DNA from 2 places in the Luteibacter yeojuensis genome. Region 1 is predicted to be linked to the other one. Evidence: predicted binding sites of a transcription regulator. Region 1 holds the regulator's gene; the other holds the start of a gene.
The links. Region 1 encodes FliA, which starts transcription of late flagellar genes. Its sites were predicted from a motif close to TAAAGTTTNNCNNNCNNNGGCCGATAA; they were not measured.

Region 2: a site for FliA is predicted at 2,048-2,074, ahead of fliK (flagellar hook-length control protein FliK). Genes of this name have one in related genera too.

Annotation. Positions count from the first base shown of each region.
Region 1 covers NZ_JAAQTL010000002.1:104,099-108,239, forward strand. The annotation lists gene HBF32_RS15345 (chemotaxis protein CheA) at 1-802, opposite strand, end outside; gene HBF32_RS15350 (protein phosphatase CheZ) at 810-1,451, opposite strand; gene cheY (chemotaxis response regulator CheY) at 1,462-1,863, opposite strand; gene HBF32_RS15360 (RNA polymerase sigma factor FliA) at 1,895-2,626, opposite strand; gene HBF32_RS15365 (P-loop NTPase) at 2,623-3,498, opposite strand; gene flhF (flagellar biosynthesis GTPase FlhF) at 3,547-4,141, opposite strand, start outside.
Region 2 covers NZ_JAAQTL010000002.1:279,023-283,163, forward strand. The annotation lists gene secD (protein translocase subunit SecD) at 1-260, opposite strand, end outside; gene yajC (preprotein translocase subunit YajC) at 324-665, opposite strand; gene tgt (tRNA guanosine(34) transglycosylase Tgt) at 862-1,974, opposite strand; gene fliK (flagellar hook-length control protein FliK) at 2,133-3,287, shown strand; gene HBF32_RS16190 (flagellar biosynthesis protein) at 3,284-3,547, shown strand; gene HBF32_RS16195 (hypothetical protein) at 3,716-4,141, opposite strand, start outside.

The DNA of each region.
Region 1 (4,141 bases):
GCGCGGATACCGGGAGCGAAGGCGCCGCGGACGGGTCCGTTCCCGCGGGCGCGACGGCAACCGCGACACCGGGGGCGGCGGCACCGTGAAGGCTGTCGAGCAACGCCTCGAATTCGTCGTCGCTGATGGTGTTGCCGGCCGCCGCCGCGGGTGCCGGTGCGGGCACCGGCGCCGGCTCGGGGGCGGCGGCATCCGGCTCGGCGCCAGGCGCGCCGGTGCCGTAGAGCGAATCCAGCAGCGCCTCGAACTCGTCGTCGGAGATCGTGCCCGAGGAGGTGGGTGCCGGGTCGCGCTCGTTGCGCGCGGCGTCGAGCATCGCCTCGAATTCGTCCTCGATGGGATCGTACGGACGCGAGGGCACCGCCGCCGCGGGAGCGGCGATCGGCGCGGCCAGCGCCACGGGCGGCGCCGAGGCGGCACGGCCCGGGATCAGCAGGCGGTCGAGCAGCGAACGCGGCGCGGCGTCGATCGGCACGCCACCGTCGGCGGCGCGCATCATGTCGTTGAGGAGATCGAGCGACTCCAGCAGCGCGTCCATGAAGCCGGCGTTGAGCACGACGGCCCCGTTGCGCGCTTCGTTGAGCAGATCCTCGGCGCGATGGCACAGCTCCACCATCGGGTTCAGGCCGAGGAAGCCCGCGCCGCCCTTCACGGTGTGGAAGGCGCGGAACACCGCGTTCAGCAGGTCGACGTCGCCCGGCGACGACTCGAGGTCCACGAGCTGTTCGCCCAGGCTCTCGAGCAGTTCGCGTGCCTCGATCAGGAAGACGTTGAGCAGCTCGTTGTCCAGCTCCACGCTCATAGGGCGCTCAGAAGCCGAATTCGCTGAGGAGGCGATCCACTTCGTCCTGGCTTACCTTGTCGGCGGCTGGCGCCGCCCCGCCCGCGAGGGAGCCGGTCAGGCGTACCAGTTCCACCAGCGAGGATTCGACCTTGGCCATGAACGCCTCGACCTGCGCGACGCGCTGGCCGGAGAGGTCCTGCCACGACTGGGCCTCCACCATTTCGCCGAAGCCGATGTCGCAGCTCTGCGCGAAGTCGCCCACGCGCACGGCCAGCGCCGTGGCGTTGCCGGCGAAGGCCGGGTCGGCCTGGTCGAGCACCAGCACCTCGTCGGCCTGGCGGGCGAGCGCCTGGGCCTGGGGGCGCAGCTTCTCGCTGAAGTCGAGCGTGCGATGCGCGGCCTGCGAACTCATCTCGAGTACGTCGCGCAGGTGCTTGCGCGCGTCGCTCATGTTGCCCGGCACACCGTCGTGCGAGATGTCGGCGGCGAGGCGGCGTGCGGATTCGTGCAGGTCGCGGGCGAGATGACCCAGGGCCAGGAACAGGTGCTGCTCGCGGGTGCGGAGGAGGTTGTCGAGCGCCTGCTCGAAGGCGGCCGGGTCATCTGCGTCGAGCAGCTCGCGCAGTTCGGGAGCCACGTCGTGGCCGGTGGAAAGCATCGTGTTCATGGGTCGTTCCTTAGCCCGCGGCCGCAGCGAGACGTTCGAAGATCTTGTCGAGTTTTTCCTTCAGCGTGACCGCGGTGAACGGCTTGACGACATAGCCGTTCACGCCGCTCTGCGCGGCGGCGATGATCTGGTCGCGGTTGTTCTCCGCCGTGACCATCAGCACCGGCAGGGCCTTGAGCGCGGCGTCGGCGCGAATCGCGCGGAGCAGGTCGATGCCGGTCATGTTCGGCATGTTCCAGTCGGTGACCACCAGGTCGAACGGCTGCGCGCGCAACACCGCCAGGGCGGCATTGCCGTCCTCGGCCTCCTGGATCAGGGTGTTGGTGAACCCCAGCTCCACCAGGAGGTTCCTGACGATGCGTCGCATGGTGGAGAAATCGTCCACCACGAGGATCTTCATGTTCTTGTCCAAAACTTCTCTCCGCCTTGCTGCTGCGCGTTCGTCAATGCTTTTCTTTCCAACCCGACATGCGTGCGCGGAGGCGGATGAGGGCCTGGCCGTGGATCTGGCACACCCGCGATTCGCTCACACCCAGCACCGCGCCGATTTCCTTCAGGTTGAGTTCTTCATCGTAGTACAGCGACATGACCAGCTTTTCGCGCTCGGGCAGCCCGTCGATGGACTGCGCCAGCGCGTCGCGCAGGCCTTCCTGTTCAAACAATCCGTCCGGACCCGCGGCATCCGGGTCGGCCACGTCGATCGCGGCGCCTTCGTCGCCTTCGGGCGCCGTCAGGCTCAGCAACCGCGCGCTCGCCGCGTCGGCCAGGATCTGGTTGTATTCCATGGCGTCGATGCCCAGCCGCTTCATCACTTCCGCGTCGTCGGCGTCGCCACCCGTCTCGTTTTCGATCTGCCTCGTCACCTCCGCGACCTCGCGCAACTTCCGATGGACGGAACGCGGGGTCCAGTCCGTCTTGCGCAGTTCGTCCAGCATGGCGCCACGTATGCGGATACCCGCATAGGTTTCGAAGCTGGCCGCGCGAGTCGGCGAGTAATTTCTTGCGGCCTCGAGCAGTCCGATCATCCCGGCCTGCATGAGGTCGTTTGCGTCCACGCTCGGCGGCAGCCTGCCCATCAGGTGATAGGCGATACGGCGCACCAGCGGCGCGTGGGTCTTTACCAGTTGATCCGCCGGGATACGCGTGATCTCGAGATATTCGGTCGCGACGCTCACAGTGGCAGCCCTCCTCCCAAGTGGGACCGCTCGGCGAAAAAGCCGATGCGGCCCTGTGCCCGGGGCTCGGGTTCACCCCATGTATCGACCGACCTGGCCAGATTCTTGAATCCGACCGCGGACCGGCTGCTCGGCCAGGCGTCGACCACCGCCGACTGGCGGCGGATGGCCTGGCGCAGGTATTCGTCGTGCGGGACCATGCCCATGAAATCCAGGGACACGTCGAGGAAGCGGTTGGTCACCCGCGCCAGCTTCTCGAACAGCTGGCGGCCCTCCTGGGCGTGGCGGACCATGTTGGCCACGATGCGGAAGCGGTTCACGTCGAATTCCCGGCTCATGACCTTGATCAGGGCGTAAGCGTCGGTGAGCGAGGCCGGCTCGTCGCAGACCACCACCACCACCTCGTCGGAAGCCGCCGCGAACATGGACACACTGTCGGAAATGCCGGCCGCGGTGTCCACGATCAGGTACTCCGGCGCCAGCGGGTATTCGTCGAAGGCCCGGATGACCGCCGCGTGCTCGATGTTCGGCAGCTGCGCCATGCGCCGCGCGCCGGAGGTGGCCGGAATCACCTTCAGGCCGTGGGCGGCCTCGAGGATGAGGTCCTCGATCCGGCACTCCCCTTCCAGCATGTGGCCCAGGTGGCGGGTGGGCTGCAGGCCGAGCAGGACGTCGATGTTCGCCATGGCGAGGTCGGCGTCGAGCAGGAGGACATCACGGCCGCCCATCGCGAGCGCCATGCCGAGGTTGACCGCCACCGTGGTCTTGCCCACGCCACCCTTTCCACCGGCGATCGCGATGCTGCGGGTGGGGCGACGGTCGGCGAGCCAGTTGAGTCCGGCGGCCTGGGTGGAATCGACGTGTGTGCTCATGAAGGAAGTCACTGCCCGTGTGTTTCTGTCTATGGTCCGTTAGGCCGCTTAAGCCAGGGCCGGCGCAGCCGTGCCGAAACGTTCGGCAAGCAAGGCGTCGTCGGGTTCTTCGTTGCGCTGCTTCAACAGCTGTGCCGCGAGGCAGACGAGCTTGCGCGCATCGGCCGAGGCGATGTCCTCGGGTACGCGCTGACCGTCCGTCGTGTAGTCCAGCGGCATGTTGTGGCGGATGAGGGCCGAGAGCGCGCCGCCGATGAGCGGCGCCTCGTCGAGCTTGGTGAGGATGGCGGTCTGCGGCGCCAGCGGCGCGTAGGCCCGGATGGCGCCGTCGATGGCCTGGGCCTGCGCGTTGGCCGCGAGCACCAGGCAGACGCGCACGTCGGAGGTGGCGCGCAGCGTCTCGAACTGCTGCTGCAGCTTGGGGTCGTTGCCGGCCAGGCCGGCCGTGTCCACCAGCACGGTGTGCTTGCCGCGCAGCTGGAGGAGCACATTGCGCAAGCTGGTGGCATCGTGGGCGTTGAACACGCGCACGCCGAGCAAGCGGCCGTAATGCTCGAGCTGCGCGCCGGCGCCGATGCGGTACTGGTCCGCGCTGATCAACGCGACGTTCGAGGCGCCATGGCGCAGCACGGCGCGCGCGGCG
Region 2 (4,141 bases), 170 kb from region 1:
TTGGCCTGGGCGTCGACGCTGCCGAAACGGGCCAGCAGGCGGGTGCCCTTCTCGTCCAGTTCGACCGACGATGCCGGCACCTTCGCCGCCGCGAGCAGGCTTTCGACCTTGCTCTTCAGGGCGGCATCGACGGCCGCGCCGCGGTTGCCCGAGATCTGCACGGCGGGCTGCGGCGTGAAGGCGTTCGGCAACGCGTACAGGATGCCGAACAGCAACACGATCACGACCAGCGCGTACTTCCAGCGTGGAAAATCACTCATGCCTTACATTCCATGGGAGCGGCCGTGCGCCGGCCGCGGCTGACGCAGTGAGGGATGGAAGTCTTACGACTTCTTGAGGCTGCCCTTGGGCAAGACCTGGGTGATCGAGCCCTTCTGCACCTGGACGACGACGCCCGGGGCGATCTCGACCCGGACGAACGACTCGCCCACGTCCTCGATGCGGCCGGCCATGCCGCCGCTCATCACGACCTCGTCGCCCTTGGCGAGAGCGGCCAGGAGGGCACGGTGCTCCTTCTGACGCTTCATCTGCGGGCGGATCATCATGAAATAGAAGATGCCGAACAGCACCGCCATCATGATCAACGGCGAAAGACCCAGCGCCCCGCCCTGCGGAGCGGCGCCCGGGGTGGCCTGTGCAAGGGCGGCAAATGTCGTGAGGCTCATCGGATTTCTCGCAAGTCATGGAACGGCCAAGGAAAAGCGCCGCTCACGTAAAAAGATCGTGGATTATGCCACGCCCTTTGGGGCCCGTGCATGTCGGGCTCTAACTGTAGGAGCCGCTATAGCGGCGAGGAGAACCGCCTCACCCCTTCATCGCCCCGTAGGCTTCTCGCCGCTATAGCGGCTCCTACAACTCCGATCAGCGACGGGCCGCATAGAAGGCGGCCACGAAGTCTTCCAGGCCGCCGGCCTCGATGGCGCCGCGCAGGCCGGCCATCAGCCGCTGGTAGTGGCGCAGGTTGTGCATCGTGGCCAGCTGGCTGCCGAGGATCTCGTTGCAGCGGTCGAGGTGGCGCAGGTAGGCGCGGGAGAACCCGTTGGCGCAGGCGTAGCAGTCGCAGCCCTCCTCGATCACCCGGGTGTCCATGGCGAACTTCGCGTTGCGGATGCGCAGGGTTCCCCCGGCCGTGAACAGGAAACCGTTGCGGGCGTTCCGCGTGGGCATCACGCAGTCGAACATGTCGATGCCGCGGCGCACGGCTTCCACGATGTCCTCCGGCCGGCCCACGCCCATGAGGTAACGCGGACGGTCCTTCGGCAGCATCGGCAGGGTGAAGTCGAGGGTGTGGTTGCGCTCCGCCTCCGGCTCGCCCACGGCCAGGCCGCCCACGGCATAGCCGTCGAAGCCGATCTCGACCAGCCGCTCGGCGGAGCACCGCCGCAGGTGCTCGAACGTGCTGCCCTGGACGATGCCGAACAGGGCGTTGGGATTGCGCAGGTCGTCGAAGGCCTGGCGCGAACGCTCGGCCCAGCGCAGGCTGAGCTCCATGGAGTCGGAGGCCACCTTCTCCGTGGCCGGGTACGGCGTGCACTCGTCGAAGATCATCGCCACGTCCGAATCCAGCACCTTCTGGATCCGCATCGACTCCTCGGGCGAGAGGAAGACCTTCGAACCATCCACCGGGGATGCGAACGTGACGCCTTCCTCGGTGATCTTGCGCTTATGTGCCAGGGAGAAGACCTGGAAGCCGCCGGAATCGGTGAGGATCGGCTTGTTCCACCCGATGAAGCGGTGCAGGCCGCCGAACTCGCCGACGATCTCCAGACCGGGGCGAAGGAACAGGTGGAAGGTATTGCCGAGGATGATCTCCGCGCCGGTGTCGAGGACATCGCGCGGGGTCATCGCCTTCACCGACCCGTAGGTGCCCACGGGCATGAAAGCAGGGGTTTCCACGGTGCCGCGGCCGAAACGGAGACGGCCGCGCCGCGCCGCGCCGTCGGTGGCGAGGAGTTCGAAGGGAAGCTGGGTCATCCGCCTAGTTTAGCCTGAGTCGTCTTCGGCCCCCATCTCCCCCTCCCCAGCCCGAAACGCCCCATCCACCCGCTAAAGTTTCGCAAGAATCCGCCGATTCCCTAGCTCACAGGAGCGTGCCCATCCGGGGGCCCGCCAGGCCGTGGGAGGACATCCCCTTGATCATCCAGCCGACCAGTCTCGCTGCCCAGTTGTGGGCCGGCGCGGCCGCGGGCACCACGGCCGCGGCGGACAGCTGGCGGGTCGGCACCCTGCTCACGGCGCGGGTGATGGGCCAGAACGACCTCGGCAAGCTGCTGCTGGAGATCGGCGGCCTCACCGTCGAGGCCGACGCCTCCGGCACGCAATTGCCCCCGCAGTTCCAGGTACGCGTGCTTACCCAGGGAGCCCAGCCCCAGCTGGAAGTGCTGCCCGGCAACGTGGACGAACGCGTGGCCATGCAGGGCTTGCGCGAGCGCCTGCCCCAGCAGAACGGTTACGCCCCGCTCCTGGGCGTGCTGGCCGCGCTCGGCCGCCGCCCCATCGCACGCCTGCTTCCCGCCCCGCTGCGCGCCGCCCTGGCCACGCTCGAGGCGGCGATCAACAAGCCCGCCGACGTCAGCTCGCCGATGGGCATGAAGGAAGCCATTGCCCGCAGCGGCACCTTCCTGGAAGCGCACCTCGCCCAGCCGAAGGAAGCGACGCCGGCGGCCGACGACTTCAAGGCCGCCTTGCTCGCCTTGCGCCGCACGCTTGCCGACCTTCCCGCCGCCCGTCCGGGCATCGCGATGCCTCGTCCTACTGCCGACACCCCGCCGCCACTGGCCCAGCGACCGCTGGTCGCCCAGGCACGCGCAGCGGAACCGCCGGTGACCGAGGAAGACGTCGACGGACTTGTCGGCCAGTTGCGCGTCGATACCCGCGCGGCACTGTCCCGGGTCGAGATCGCGCAACTGGAATCGCAGCCGCAGGCGGGCGTGTGGATGATCGAGATTCCACTGGCCGGCGTGCGCGGCTACGACGTGCTCCAGCTGCGCATCGAGGAAGGCAAGCCGGGCCCGGGCGAGCAGGACGGCCCGTGGACGGTGGGCTTCGCGATCGACCCGCCGTCGCTCGGCGCCGTGCAGGGCGAGATCCAGCTGCGCGTACCGCGCGTCTCGGTGCGCCTGTGGGCGCAGCACGCCGCCACGGTCATGCGCCTCGAGAACGAATTCGTGTCGCTGCGCCGCCTGCTCGAGAAGAACGGCCTGGTACTCGACCAGTTCGCCTGCATGCACGGCCTGCCGGTGTCCACCGGCGCATACAGCGCGGTACTGCTGGAAGCCCGCGCATGAACCAGGCACTCCCGTCGCCAAGACGCAGCGTCACGCTCCGCCTCGCCTCGCCCACCAGCAACGGCAACAGCCAGCGCATCGACGCCGAGGGCGTGAAGTCGATGCTCGAACGCGCGCAGGCGCTTGGTCTCGCCCCGCAGCTCGATCCGCAGATCGCCACGCTGCTGGCGGCGGTCCGCCTGCGCGACGACGTGCCGCCGGAACTGTACGCCGCACTCGCGGCTGTCGTCGGAACGCTGCTGGCCGCCGTCGAAGACTGAAGCCCCCATACCACGCGAAGGGAACGCGCTGATCGACCCATCGACGGCCTCCTGGCCATATCCATGCACCCGCCCGTCGGCTTCAGTCGCCGGGCCGCACGCCACCCTCTCGAGGGTGGCGTTGCCTTTTTCAAGGACGGAATTGTGCGCACTGTGCTCAAGGCGCCATTACGCCCACAAGTCCTCGCGCAGGATAGAGCCACGTGTGGTCTGCACCTCTCCGGACCCGTCGGGCCGTACGACGTACTGCGTTATCTCTCCAACAATGTAGCTTTGCACGAGCCTTCCACCCAATTGATAACGAGAGCTCTCCTTCATCCACCAAGGCAGCCGTGCGTCGTTGACGTCACGCAATAGCGATCGAAGCTTCACCGACTCGTCGACGGAGCCATGCAATCCTGCGTAGTCGATGGCGGCTCCCCCATCTGCCAGGAAGCCCGTGCGCGCCAGGAGATCGCCACTTTCGTTGCGCGTTCCATGGTCGGTTTCATAGGTGCGAACGACTTGACGATTGAATGCATCAGCCAACCTGGCAAGCTCGCCATCGCGATTGAGTTCTGTTTCAATCCAGTCGCGATCGGCCTGCTCGAGGTC